Regions from separate parts of the Terriglobus sp. TAA 43 genome, predicted to be linked through region 2. Evidence: predicted binding sites of a transcription regulator. Region 2 holds the regulator's gene; the other holds the start of a gene.

Region 1 (7,466 bases), on a different contig from region 2:
GTATTGAGTCCCCCTTTGTTCGCCTTAGAGGAAGCCTTTATCATTTTGGCGACGCTCGTCTTGTTCTGCTTCTGGTCGCGACGAAGCGAGTCCAGCAGCGTCCGCATAGCCCATCCAACAGCCTTGCTAACTTCGCCATCCTTCAGGTGCGCACGGTCGCGCATCATCTCCCACGTACGAGCGCTGTAGAGGGATTGGAAGACCGCAATCACCTGCCTGCGCTCACCCTCTGAAAGTTGGGACGTCGCATCAGCGAGCGCTTTGACCACGCCCTGCCGTCGGCGTTCACTGTCCCGGCGGCGCATCTCCTGGCCGGCGTTGGAATACAGCAGCCCGCGGATGAGTCCCGGGTGCGCATCCATGTTGCCGTATACAGAGTCCAGCGAAGCAAGCATGTCGCTCTCGGTGTCCGGATAGTGCGCCAATTGCAGTCGGCGATCACTCTCCTGCCAGACCGCATCCAGCAATTCTGTGCGGGAAGGAAAATGCCGATACACCGTTCGCAGCGCAATCTCGGAACGCTTGGCAATGCGTTCGTGGGACAGCGCCTCCTGAGGTGTTTCCTGAATCAGTTCCAGCGCGGAATCAACGATTCGTCGGCGGGTATCCTCGGCTTGCTGTTTACGGAGAGGGCTCGTATATCCGCGTGCTTCATTCATGACACCTAGTATGTCATCATTGCACTACTCAGGCAATCAATTTTATTTGGTTGTCTCAAATATTTTCGTTTGTTTGCAATCCGTAAGGGGTTCTTCCGGCGGCGCCGCACATGGAATGAAAAGGCCATCCCGGACGTTTGCCGAGATGACCGATACGGAAAATTCTGTCACGCTATGCTACGTAATCTTTCATCCCTCATTCGCTCGGCTACTGTTCTTCCTTCACGCTCTCGCATCTCATTCTTCATGTGCGGTCGTTACAAACGGAAATCGGATAAGCAGGCCATCGCCACGGCGTTCCATGTTAACGGGCATCTAGACAGCGTTATTCTGCCCCCTGATGACGACGTACGACCCGCCACTATGCAGCCGATTATCCGCGTGAACAAAGATACTGGTGAGCGTGACCTTGTGATGGCCCGTTGGGGTTTCGTTCCTTCCTGGCATAAGCCCAATGAGAGGTTTCCACCCACCACGTTCAATGCACGGGCGGAAGGAATCGAGAAGGCAGGCATGTGGAAGAGAGCCTTCGCAACCCATCGCTGCCTGGTTCCAGCTGATAGCTTTTATGAGTGGCATAAGATCCGCAAGAAGGACAATCCCAAGTACGAGATCACTCTCAAGAACCATCGCCCCTTCGCCTTCGCGGGATTGTGGGGAGCGTGGAAGAATCCTGAAACTGGCGACTGGTTACAGAGCTACACCATCATCACAACGGACCCGAACGAACTGATGGAATCAATTCATAATCGGATGCCAGTTATCTTGCACCCGAACGACTACACACGATGGCTGAGTCGCGAAGAGACAGAGCAGCCACCCATTGATCTGCTACGTCCGTTTGAAGCGGAGACGATGACAGCACATCTCACCGACAACACACAGGATGAGATGTTCGTTGAACCGAATAGCAAATGATGGTCTGCAACACATCCCAGGTTGTGACGGTGGCAAGTGAGTGAAGGGCGAAATGGCGAAGTACTCGGCAAGAGATTGCCGGACGGCACCTATGAACTAAGTGCGTTTTCGGATGGCCACCAGGTGGCGCATCCTTTCATTCATCGGGACGGTTCTCCTCTCATCAGAGAACGGGCACTGTATGCCACTTGGAGCGAACTGCTTTCTGCTTACGAAAAACCAGACGGAACCCTGGTCTGCTCCGTGACTGAGATCGACAGGTTTATCGACGCCGTGGGTATGAGGCGCATCGATACCAACCCGGACAAGAAGTCGACGAAACAAGAGTCGCCGGAGTGAGTTACTTCTTCTGAGAAACGTGTTTACGATCAGTGACGCACCTGAAGGAGAGCCAAATCTCCTATGTATTCACCGATAGAGTGAGCGCTTCTGTTTCTATGCAAGAGGCTCCGCCAAGAGATAACCGCAGATAGGCAGATGGAGCATATGGTGTTCTATCCCGTTCGTATTAACGTGTTGCGTACGAAAGAAGCGCCTTGGTTTAAGCCCGCAATCAAGAAATCTTTACTTCTTTCATTGCTTATCGTTAGATAGCATTTGCACATGTAAGGGTGCAAGAATTGCTTGACGTCTCCCCGTCACCATAGGCGAATATATGGCGAATACGCCATGCTCTCCTCCAACACAATCCGGGTACAGGTTGAGGCTGCTTTAGCAGCCCGAATTCCATCGGCGCTAACACCACCGCCAAGGATCATTCGCCCTACGAACCCGATTGGCATCACTGCGTTGGACGACCTGTTGGGTGGCGGATTTCCTGTGGGGGCTCTTACGGAGTTGGTGGGGGAAGAGTGCTCCGGCCGAACTTCAGTCGCTCTTTCCTTCCTTGCCTCGATTGCGGCATCGGGAAGGGTATGCGCCTGGATTGATGCAGCAAACACATTCAATCCTACGTCCGCAGCCTCTGTCGGGATGGATCTGAAGCGCTTGCTTTGGGTACGTTGCGGTGTGCACGAACGCATCGAAGCGCAGGAGACGAAGCAGCTTTCTCTGCCGCCGGAGTGCTTCGCCCCCAAGGCAGTGACGAAAGGTTTACATGGCGGTGGACACGGAACGCATCCACGATCCGAATCGAAAGGGCTTTCCGCAGCTGTGGATCGGTTCTTGGGTGAGGAAGTCATTGCCGCTCGCTGTGCGGAGCCGATTGCCAGGCCACGTTCTATTCCTCAAACCTTCGAGTCAAGCCTGATCTCCGCCGCAACTGCGAAACGGACGCATCGTCGGGCCCGTACCTACGATGCCATCGAACAAGCACTGCGTTCCGCCGATCTCTTGATTCAGACGGGTGGCTTCAGTGCGATCGTGCTCGACCTTGGTGGGATCGCACTGGAACACGCTGCGCGGATCGAACTTTCGACCTGGCATCGTTACCGAGTCGCGGCAGAGAAAACGCAGTCCACCATCCTTCTTCTCTCGCAATATCCGTGCGCGAAAAGTAGCTCCGAGTTGCAACTGCGGCTGCATCCGATGGATGACACCGATGAAGAACGAACAGTGTTCACGGGACTGAATGCGCGAGTGGAAGTGTTACGCCAGCGATTTGCACCAACGCCTTCCAATGTCATTCCGATGTATAAGCCTCCACAACGTGCGACAGAAGCACGGTGGCAGCAACGTGCAAGTTGGGTAGGGCCGAGATGAAGACACCTCCCGAACTCTACGTGTGCGTCTATGCGCGAGAGTTTCCTGCGCAAGCCCTTCTGCGCCTTCGTCCAGAACTGAGCGAGAAACCGTGTGTGGTCTTCGAAGGAGAGGCTCCACAGCAAACCGTGTGCGCCCTGAATACACGCGCCCGACTTCTAGGCCTTCGACCCGGGATGACGAAGGTTGAAGTGGACACCTTCGAAGGTGTCACTGTACTGGATCGATCGTTGCGCATCGAAGATACGGTACGAACCATTCTGCTTGAGTGCGCAGGTTGTTTCTCTCCGCGCATTGAAGATCGAAGCGTCAACGGCAGCTTTGTTTGTGTCCTGGATGCTTTCGGAACGGAAAGCCTATTCGGGCCACCGGCCATGCTGGCGAAGCAGCTGAGACAACGGCTTCGCGCAATAGGCGTCTCCGCATCGATTACTGTGAGCTCGAACCTTCATGCTTCTATCTGCTTCGCACGAGGGCTACGAGGCGGAATTCCGATTCAGGTGGTGCGCCGAGGTGATGAAGCGAAAGCCTTGTCTGGTCTTCCGCTATCCGTGCTGGACATGAGTGAAAGCCAGGAAGAGACGTTTCGTGCATGGGGCATACGCACCGTCGGTGCATTGTCGGCCCTGCCGGAAAAGTCGTTAATCTCTCGTTTAGGACAAGACGGCAAGCGTCTGCTCGAACTCGCACGTGGAGAACGACCTCATCTTCTGCAACCAATCCTCGTCCCCTTCGTTTTGGAAGAAGAGGCGGAACTCGACTTTCCGCTCGACGATCTAGAATCGCTGCTCTTTGGCCTCTCGACGATGTTGGAACAATTGATTCTAAGGGCCAAGTCACGCGTGTATGCGTTGGCGTCGATCACGATCACACTGCATCTCGAAGGTGGTGGACGTCACGAACGAACTGTGAATCCCCGCGTACCAACCAGCGATAAACAGCTCTGGTTAAAGCTACTTCATCTAGATTTACAGGGCCATCCTCCGCAAACCTCGATTCTGAGGGTTCATCTGCACGCGGAGCCTGGTGCAACGAGTAAGGTCCAGCTTGGTCTCTTCTCACCACAGCTACCGGAGCCAGGAAGACTAGACGTCACTCTTGCTCGCATCGCAGCCATCGTTGGAGAAGGCAATGTAGGGCAAGCCGTTCTCAATGACACGAGGCGAGTCGATGACTTCCACATCGAACCCTTTGCAATTGTGTCTACGGAACCGCTTCCCTTCACTGCAACAGAGCGTCTGTGTTTGCGCACTCTTCGTCCGGCCGAACGAACTAGAGTCGAGGTGCATTTGGGACGCCCCTGCGAGTTCTACTTTCGATCCCGCCGTTATGGCGTGGAAAAAGCCTATGGCCCTTGGCTAAGTGGTGGTGATTGGTGGAACGAAGCAATTTGGGGTAACGAACAGTGGGATGTCATTGCACGATCCACGGACAGCAGCTTTCTGGCGTGCAGGCTCGCCAGAGATTTCGTCCGGAATGAATGGCGCGTGGCAGGTCTCTATGACTGATCACTACATCGAGCTCCACGCATCAAGCGCATTCTCGTTTCTCGAAGGCGGCTCTCAACCTGAGGCATTGGCCGAACGCGCGTTTGCGCTCGATATGCCTGCGATGGCGCTGATGGATCGGAACGGATTCTACGGCTCCGCACGGTTTCACAAGATCGCTTCCGAGAACAAGATCGTCGCTCATGTCGGATCAGAAGTTGCGATCACCGGCTTTGGTCATCGTCTTGTCCCGCCTGTGTGGCTTCCGCATCAACATCTATCCGAGCCAATACGTCTTCCGTTGCTTTGTGAAACACGAGAGGGCTATCAGAACCTTTGTCAACTCATCACGCGTTTCAAGATGCGGGAGAACACCAAACAGGAAGGCTCCGCCAAGCCTGCGGATATGGAAGAGTACGGACGTGGATTGATATGTCTTACCGGTGGCGATGAAGGGCCGCTGGCTGCTGCGCTCATGCGAGGTGGAGAATCCGCAGGCCGCGAAACCGTAGAGCACCTCGTTCGCATCTTCGGTCCGAACAACGTTTACGTCGAACTGCAGCGTCATCGGGAGCGTGCGGAAGAGTGGCGAAATCAGGCAGCACTACGGATCGCGGAATCACTGCGACTTCCGGTACTCGCGACCAATGGAGTACGCTATGCAACCAAGTATGATCGCGAAATTGCCGACCTCTTCACTGCCGTGCGCAATCACACGCGTCTTGACGATGCGGGACGTCTCTTAGCTTCCAATAATCAACGCCATCTTCGTCCAGCGAATCGCATGGCGGCTCTCTTTCGCGATGTACCTGGCGCGATTGAAAACACGGTCGAAGTTTCATCGCGGCTCCACTTCCAGCTCTCTGATTTGGGATATGAATTCCCGCGCTATCCAGTACCGGATGGCGAGACAATGGACAGCTTCCTCGAGAAACGCGTTGCAGAAGGCGTCGCACGGAGATACGGATCGAAGCGCAATACAGGCCTCCTCGAACGCGCAAAGAAGCAGGTCGCACATGAGCTGAGGTTGATTGCAAAGTTAGGCTTTGCAGGCTACTTCCTCATCGTGTGGGATATCGTCGAGTTCTGTAAGAAGCACGGCATTCTCATTCAGGGACGAGGCAGCGCTGCCAACTCTGCGGTCTGCTACGCGCTGGAGATTACAGCAATCGATCCCGTTGGGATGGAATTACTTTTCGAACGCTTTCTCTCAGAGAGCCGTGGTGAGTGGCCGGACATTGACCTCGATCTGCCTTCGGAAGAAAAGCGCGAACAAGCCATCCAGTATGTGTATCAACGGTATGGCCAACTGGGTGCAGCAATGACTGCGAATGTCATCACATATCGAGGTAAGTCGGCGGCACGTGAGGTCGGCAAAGCTCTCGGCTTCGATCCAGAATCGCTGCAACGTCTCTCCGGTTTAGTTGCTAACTACGAGTGGAAAGGGCCGAACGACACGATGGCGCGTTCCTTCCAGAACGCTGGCTTCGATGTGCATCATCCGCGCATCGCAAAGTATCTGGAACTTTGCATGCGTGTGCAGGATCTTCCACGTCATCTCGGACAGCACTCCGGCGGCATGGTGATCTGTCAGGGAGCGCTCGACAAGGTCGTCCCTCTCGAACGCGCGTCAATGGCGGGACGCACCGTCGTGCAGTGGGACAAGGAAGACTGTGCCAACCTCGGCATCATCAAAGTCGATCTCTTAGGACTGGGCATGATGGCCGTTCTTAAGGATTGTTTAACTCTTGTGCCACAGCATTACGGAGAGCCACTCGATCTAGCCCAGCTTCCCGAAGACGAAGAGGTGTATCGCACACTCCAACGGGCGGACACGATCGGGATGTTTCAGGTTGAAAGCCGAGCGCAAATGTTCTCGTTGCCGCGCAATCGCCCCGAGAAGTTTTATGACTTGGTGGTTCAGGTTGCCATCATTCGCCCGGGGCCAATCGTCGGCAAGATGATGCATCCCTATATGCGACGGCGGCAGAAGCAGGAAGAAGTGAGCTATCCACATCCTTCGCTGGAATCCACATTGAAGCGAACGCTTGGTGTTCCCCTCTTTCAGGAACAATTACTGCGCATGGCAATGGTCGTTGCGAATTTCACCGGCTCCGAAGCAGAAGAGTTACGCCGCGCCGTTGGTATGCGCCGCTCCTGGGAACGGATGAAAAATCTCGAAGGCAGGCTTCGAGAAGGAATGACAACGAACGGGCTCGATACCGAGACCCAGGAAACGATCATCCAGAACATCAGTTCGTTCGCACTCTATGGCTTTCCCGAGAGCCATGCAGCGAGTTTCGCTCTGATTGCGTATGCCTCTGCCTTCATCAAAGTGAAGTATTTGGCGGCTTTTACATGTGCCATGCTCAACAATCAGCCCATGGGTTTCTACAGCCCGTCGGTAATCGTGGAAGATGCACGACGTCATGGCTTGCGTGTGAAGCCCATTGATATTCAGATTTCAGATTGGCCGTGCTCTGTCGAACATGAGACCGACTATTCCCTATCGCTACGTCTTGGTCTCGGATACGTCCGCGGATTACGACGTCAATGCAGCGAGGCCATTATGCAAGCGAGAAAGCAAGCCCGATTCACGTCGGTGGATGATCTTGTCCTTCGAGTTCCGCAATTGAACCGGAAGGAACTATCTCTGCTAGCAAACGTCGGAGCGTTGAACAGTCTCGATGGAGTCGAGCAC
Region 2 (7,466 bases):
AATGACTTACTGCCGATAAGTGCATTCTGAAGGCCAAGAGTTAGGCCGCTCCTGAGAGCGGCCTAACTGCGAGCTATGCTTTGCTTGCGATTTTTCTAATGTTGCATCACTGAAATCTGTCCCGGCAGCCGGATATGTTCTGGTCGGATACCCGATTCCTCACCGCACAAAATCACCGCGCGGTGGATCATATGGCCAAGTTCACGAACATTGCCTGACCAATCAAGGTCCATCAATAAAGCCAAGGCTTCTCTGCTGATAGATTTACGGGGCATGCTATCGCCCAGTTTGCGTAATGTATGTTCCACCAGCATGGGAATATCTTCACGCCTCTCCCGCAATGCCGGTATCTCCACTGGAAATACCGCAAGACGGTAATACAAATCCGGCCTGAATCGCCGATCACGCGCCAGTTCCTCTAACGGTTGGTGTGTGGCCGCGACAATGCGCACATCCACACGAATAGGGTCATTCTCACCCACCTTCTGAATCTCGCCACTCTCCAGGAAACGAAGCATCTTCGCCTGTAGCGGCAGAGGCATCTCTCCAATTTCGTCCAGAAACAGCGTGCCGCCATGCGCTGCTTCAATGCGCCCCATGCGCGAGGAAACCGCTCCTGTAAACGCGCCCCGCGTATGACCAAACAATTCCGCCTCCAGCAGATGTTCCGGAATGGCAGCACAGTTCAGCACAACAAACGGCTTTCCTGCACGAGGACTCAACCGATGCACGGCCTTTGCCACCAGCTCTTTTCCCGTACCCGTTTCGCCCAACACCAGCACGTTCGCCGTATGAGCAGCCACCAGCCGGATCTGCAGTGCCAACTCCCGCATCTTCAAAGCATCGCCGACAAATTCAGGAAGATGCATCTTGATCTCTTCCGGGACGTCAGGCACCATCGGCTTGGCCGCAAATACAGGCATCGAAACGGGCGCTGTAACAGGCGCATGAAGCCAGGATGCCCCGTCGAAACCTCCGGTTGAAGGCGAAGGTTCCATGCGAATTTCCTGCGCCTCTCGCAACGCGTGCAGCAGCTCATTGCGTCGCGCACTACGCACCGTGGACCCGTTACAGCTGCCATCCATCTGCAACATATCCGTCGCAGGACAAACCGTCGCAGCGTACTCCGCGAACTCTGACGCATCCAGGTCCGGCAGCCAATGATCCACAATCATCGCCTCCGGTGCCATGCTTCCGAGATGCATCATTGCCTCCGCCCCTCCGGAAGCAGGAAACACCTGCCAACGCAGGCCAGCAAGCAAAGCAGAAAGCTTATGCCGCAACTCCGTATCAGGAGTTACTAACACCACAGAGCGTTGCTGAACAGACGCAGCCGCCATCGGATTCATCGCGTTCCTCCCGCGTGCAGACGCGCTACTGCCTCACGCACTCGATCCATCTCCGCAACCGCTCGGCGGCACTCCGTACGCGCGGTCTTCAACGCGTCCTGGATCTGCTCCGGATCTGTTCGAAGAGCAGCCATCTCCACGGTAAACAACAGCGCCGTCAATGGCTGCGCAAGCATGTGAATAGCATCATCCAACTCTTCCAATGCGGCATCGTTCACAGTCGACCTCATCTGGTTCACGCAACCTCCAGCGCTGCTCGATAACCCGTGGTGGCAGACATCGCACCAAATCGCGGCGTACCAATATTATGTTTCGCGGCAATGCCATATCCCTCGCCACGCATTGTCTGCACCAAGCCTGATGCTCCCACTGCGCCTAGCTTGCGACGGAGATAGTTCACATACACATCCACCACGTTGGTTCCTGCATCTGGCGACATCTGCCACACGTTCTCCAGCAATTCACGACGTGACACCGCCCGTCCCTTCTGCAGCAACAGGTACTCCAGCAACAGGAATTCCTTCGAGGTAAATTCCAAAACTTCGTCCTGATACGAAACAGTACGTTGAATGCGATCCATCCGCACCCCTGCACATTGCAGAATGCCCGCCGCAGATCCCATCCGCCGCCGACCAATTGCCTTGCAACGTGCAAGCAGTTCATGCATTGAGAACGGTTTCAACAGATAGTCGTCCGCTCCCAACTCCAAGCATTCAATCTTGTTAGATAACTGCGACCGGCCCGTCAGCACCAGGATCGACATTGACGCAACCCGGTCTTGCAGTGCGCGCAGCACATCCATTCCATCCATCTGCGGAAGTCCCAGATCCAGTACCAGCAGATCGGGCACGTCCTCCTGAATACCTTCCACCGTACTTGCGCCATCTGCAACGGCGCGAACGGTGTGTCCTTCCAGTTCGAGCGCCTTCTTCAAAAACAAAGAAAGTGCCGCATCATCTTCTGCCACCATCACTCTCATCTCTGTTCCTCCTGCGTTCCGTTTGTCCATGTGCGGGCAGGTGCGCTTTCCGATCCGGCATCTGTCTCCACTCCAAGATGACGCGAACATAAGAGCAAAACAATAATTCGCTTGGCACTGCGTCGGCGAGTCGTACCACATCGGGAACGACCGCGCTACCCCATTGGCTTTCTTGGTACAAAATATTTTTACCTTGCAGTTCGCCTTTTATTCGCTACAATTTCAGCCATGGCGATCACGCGGCGACAAAAAGAGGTTCTGGACTTCCTCTCAGGCTTTACCCAGCGCAAGGGATACTCCCCTTCCTACGAAGAAATTGCGGCTGGGCTCGGTCTGAATTCGCTCGCAACAGTGCATAAACACATCACAAACCTGCACAATAAGGGCCTGTTGCAACGCGCCCATAACCGCAGCCGCTCCATCGACGTCCTTTCACCAAGGAATTCCCGTAAAGGGAATGAACGTCTGCCTCTCCTGGGCCGCATCGCTGCTGGCCGCCCCGTGGAAGCCATCGAAACAGCCGAATCTATCTCCCTCTCGGAGATCATCGGCAACCGCGAAGTCTTCGCCCTCGAAGTCCGCGGCGACAGCATGCGCGACGAACACATCGTCAACGGCGACTATGTATTGGTGGAACGCACCAGCACCGCCCGTGAAGGTGAAATCGTTGTGGCGCTGGTCGACGGTTCAGACGCAACGCTGAAGCGCTATTACAAGGAAGGCAACCTGATCCGCTTGCAGCCTTCCAACAATGAGATGGCCCCCATCTTCGCCCCAGCCGACCGCGTCGCAATTCAGGGCAAGGTCCTCGGCATGTTGCGCAAGTATGCCTGAGAACGCCAGCAGCGAATTACGCTGCGATCTTCTCGTCTTCGATCTGGACGGAACGCTGATCGATTCGGAACAAGACCTCGCTGCGTCGGTCAATGCAACACTCGCCTTTCTGGGCCGCGAGAAGCTCCCGCCCCATCGCATTGCAGAGTTCATCGGTGATGGCGCTGCAATGCTCGTGCGCCGTGCTTTAGAAGCCACAGGCGGCATGGACGAAATAGCGTTCGCGCAAGCGATTCCCTTCTTCCTGGACTACTATCGCGCGCACGATCTCGACTTCACCTACGTCTATCCCGGCGTGATCAGTGAACTCCGCAAGATCCGCGCAACTGCACCATCCCTGCCGATGGCAATCCTCACCAACAAGCCATACCGCCCATCGCACGTCATCTGTTCTGGCCTTGGGCTGTCTGAGTTCTTCTTCGCCAACTATGGCGGCGACAGTTTCCCCACCAAGAAGCCCGATCCCGAAGGCATGCACTCATTGATGGAAGAAGCATCGCGCATGCTGGGCCGCCCGGTATCCTCGCAACGAACCGTCCTCGTAGGCGACTCCCACGTCGACGTCGCCACCGCACGCAACGCTGGCGCCTTCTGCCTGGGGTGCAGCTACGGATTAGCACCGGAAAAACTACGCGAAGCGGGCCCGGATGCGATGGTGGATAGCCCAACCAAATGGCTCAATGCTCTACAAACACTTCTGCGCTAACCCTCGGCAGGAGTAGCTTCTCGTTCCTGCCGGATCAGGTTTCCACTCACCGCCGCACCGGCAGCAGGATGCATCGTCCAATACGATGGCAAACTCAACGCAGCCAAGCCAGCCATCACGCAAAACGCAACCCGAAAATCAAACGCACTTGCACCACCACGCACCAGTGCGCTGCCGTGCAAAGCCAGCGCAGAAACAGCCACACCAAGACTCGTCGTCATCTGGTTAATCGTCGTAGCCAGCGTGGTGCCGCTGTTCTTCAACTTCTCCGGCAGGTCCGCGAATCCCATCGTCGTAAGCGCCGTCAGTTCCATCGATCGCCCAAGTCCACCCGCAAACAGAACAAGCAGAGTGATCACCTTTGGCGTGGTTGCATGAAGCCATCCGCAAGCCACCAGCGCTAACGCGGTCAACGTCCCATTCCACAGCAGAACGGTGCGAAAGCCATAGCGACGAAGCAGCGGCCCCGTCAGCGGCTTCATCGCAAGATTCCCTGCAAACACCGCCATCGTCAGCGATCCCGATTCCAGGGGATTCAGCCCGAATGCCTCCTGAAACAACAACGGCAACAGGAACGGCACAGAAAATACTGCCATCCGGAACAACGAGCCAGCACCATTCGATACGCGGAATGTCTCAATACGAAACACCTCCAGCGAAAACAAAGGCTTTTCCGCTCGACGCAGCCACCACACCAATGCCACTGACAACGCGACAGTCAACACCAGCAACACCGCAGCCTTCATCCCGGGAGCATGTTGCACTTCCAGCGATTCCAGCAGATACATCAGGCAGAACGAAGCCGATCCAGCAAGCAGAAATCCCGGAAGATCGAAACTCTCACGAACCGTCTCACGATCCTTCGGGACCAGCTTCAACGCCAGCGCAAACAGCACCACGCCAATCGGCACGTTCAGCAGAAACATCCACGGCCACGTCGTAAACGACAGAATCCACCCACCCAACGGTGGCCCAAGGATAGGCGCCACCAGCGCAGGCCAGATCGTGTAAGCAATCGCCTTCATCAACTGCGCTTTGGTGGAAGCGCGCAGCACCATCAACCGCCCAACCGGCACCATCATCGACCCGCCAATGCCCTGCAACACGCGCGAAGCCGTAAACAACGGCAACGTATGGCTAAGCCCACACAAGGCAGAGGCGCAAGTGAAGATCAGAATGGCCGATGTGAAAACGCGTCGCTCGCCAAACCGCGTGGCCACCCATCCGCTCACCGGAATGAAGATCGCCAGGGTTAGCAGATAGGCCGTAATGCCAACGTTCACGGCAATGGCAGACGTGCCGAAATCGCGCGCCATCGTCGGCAACCCGGTCGCGATAATCGTCGCATCCAGGTTCTCCATAAACAGCGCGCCCGCTGACAGCAGCGCAACAGCCAGCGCATGTCCGCGCAGCGTGGACGGGTCTTCGACTTTCTTTGAAGTGTTCGCCAAGCTCTTAGTTTACTAAGCCGCGGCCGTCTCCGCAGACGACACACGTAGCTTCATCGACTGGCGATGCCAGTAAGTCAGCGAACGCCACGCCCACTCCACCGGCCCAAACTGGAAGTAGCGCAGCCAGATGGCACTGAAGATCAGGTTGAACGCCCACACTCCCGCCATCACGTAATAGACCTTGTAGTATGTCATGTACCCGTACCAGTGCGTTGGTCCCCACACAAACAGGAAGCGGCAGATCACGCTCGTTGCCAGGTAGTTGGACAACGCCATCTGCCCCACGTTGGCCACAGCCTTCGCAGCCCAACGTAATGCACCAGCACGCACAATCAACAGGATCACCGCGGCATTCGCTAATGCGCCGCTCACGCGACAAATATCGTAAGGCGCGAATAACCAGATCGTAGACTTCACAATCTCAAAGCCGCTCTTCCACGCGATGATCGCCCCAGCCGCACCCAGCGGCAACGAAATCGCATAGCCAATCACGGCGGTCCAAACGTACACCTTCGTCGATTGCTCACCGGTAAGAAATCCATTCTTGTATAGCGCCATGCCCAGCAGCATGAAGATCAGCACATCCGGAAACGCAAACTCGATCACCTGCTCTGACTTGATTGCATCCTTCGCGTCGGCGGCCAATGCCTTGCCATAGCCCTTGTGGTCAGCAATATCTTTTTCTGTGTCTACGCGCAGGCGGCTCCAGTCTTTGTCCTGCGACACCTTCTCAACAATGTTCTTGCGTTCCTTCTCTGTCAGCGTTTTACCCGCATGCACCTTGGCAATGGCATCAACGCCACCCTTGTTCGTGTAATACACGCCTACACTGCGCCCAACACCCGCAGCCAGCACCCACACCAACAGCAACCATCCGGCAGTCCTTCGCAGCGTCTTCGACTTCAAGTGACGCATGGGATACAGGAAGATCAAGCCCGTGACGCCATACCAGAAAAGAATGTCGCCATTCCAGATCAGAAGCGCGTGCAGCATCCCAAACACGACCAGCCACATATTGCGGCGAAGATAGATATCCGCCACACGATCGCCACCGCCACGCCGCTCCGCACGCTCCGTCAGCAACACCGCGCCTGCGCCAAACAACATGCTGAACATGGCACGCATCTTGCCTTCCGCCAGCACCCAGCGCAACATCCACGCCAGCGTATTCGCCTTCGCATGCGGCCCATTAAACACAGGCACAAGCATGCTCAACGGCACCGCGTAATTCGTATAGCCGTAGGCAAAATCCGTCACATTCATGATCAGGATGCCCATCAGCGAAAATCCGCGCAGCACATCCAGCGCACCAATGCGCTCTTGACGAGATACCGGGCCGAGCGACGGTTCAGGTGGCCCAGCCAGTTCTTCCGCAACGCCAGCAGGCAGTGCTGATTCATCAAATGCGAGGGACGAAGTTGCCATGCGGAACTCCAGTACAAACGGCAGAGGATAGTGCACGCAGACTACACCCGAATTTGCCCCGTAAAACACCAAAATTTTCCCCGAACTTTGGCAATCTCAACAGCGTATACAGCACACAGAAACGGCAGACAGGCGAAAATCTCCTTGCCAAATCAGCACCACAGTGTTCTATTGGATAACCATAGGAACCCCTATGGGTTCCCTATAGGAGCTGTCGATGAGCGAACGCGCGGATGTGTGGCAAGGAACCCTGAGCCTGATGGTGCTGAAAACCCTGCAAAGCATGGGCGCCCAGCATGGCTATGGCATCGCGCGCCGCATCGAGCAGACCAGCGGCGATCTCCTCGCGCTCAACTACGGCACGCTCTATCCCGCGCTCGTGAAGCTTGAGCAGGAAGGCTACATCGCAGCGGAGTGGGGCAACTCGGATAACAATCGCCGCGCCAAGTTCTATTCCCTCACCCGCGCCGGTCATCGCCGCCTCGCAACCGAAACAAAGAGCTGGCAGCAGACCAGCGAAATCATGGCCCGCTTCCTGGCGCTTGAGGCCGCAAAATGATCGCCGCTCTGCGTGCTTTTTTCATCCGCGTGCGCGGCCTCTGGACAGCTCCGTCCAGCGAGCCCGGCATGCGTGAAGAACTTGCGCACGATCTCGCCCTGATGACAGAGGACGGCGAACTCCGCGGCCTTTCCCACGAAGAAGCCCGCCGTCAGGCGCTACT

What was found. The regulator LexA, encoded in region 2, represses DNA repair genes until DNA is damaged. The targets are predictions, from matches to a motif close to CANTTCGCTTTTTATTCGC.
Region 1: the regulator LexA is predicted to act here: its motif matches at 2,225-2,243, upstream of M504_RS18470 (ATPase domain-containing protein).

Annotation. Positions count from the first base shown of each region.
Region 1 covers NZ_JUGR01000003.1:155,261-162,726, forward strand. Annotated here, with positions in the region: gene M504_RS21560 (TetR/AcrR family transcriptional regulator) at 1-659, opposite strand, end outside; gene M504_RS18460 (SOS response-associated peptidase) at 906-1,577, shown strand; gene M504_RS18465 (hypothetical protein) at 1,614-1,916, shown strand; gene M504_RS18470 (ATPase domain-containing protein) at 2,247-3,278, shown strand; gene M504_RS18475 (DNA polymerase Y family protein) at 3,275-4,786, shown strand; gene M504_RS18480 (error-prone DNA polymerase) at 4,779-7,466, shown strand, end outside.
Region 2 covers NZ_JUGR01000001.1:796,103-803,568, forward strand. Annotated here, with positions in the region: gene M504_RS03345 (sigma-54 dependent transcriptional regulator) at 96-1,349, opposite strand; gene M504_RS03350 (histidine kinase) at 1,346-1,588, opposite strand; gene M504_RS03355 (response regulator transcription factor) at 1,585-2,328, opposite strand; gene lexA (transcriptional repressor LexA) at 2,557-3,162, shown strand; gene M504_RS03365 (HAD hydrolase-like protein) at 3,155-3,868, shown strand; gene M504_RS03370 (DHA2 family efflux MFS transporter permease subunit) at 3,865-5,319, opposite strand; gene M504_RS03375 (DUF418 domain-containing protein) at 5,332-6,744, opposite strand; gene M504_RS03380 (PadR family transcriptional regulator) at 6,962-7,303, shown strand; gene M504_RS03385 (ABC transporter permease) at 7,300-7,466, shown strand, end outside.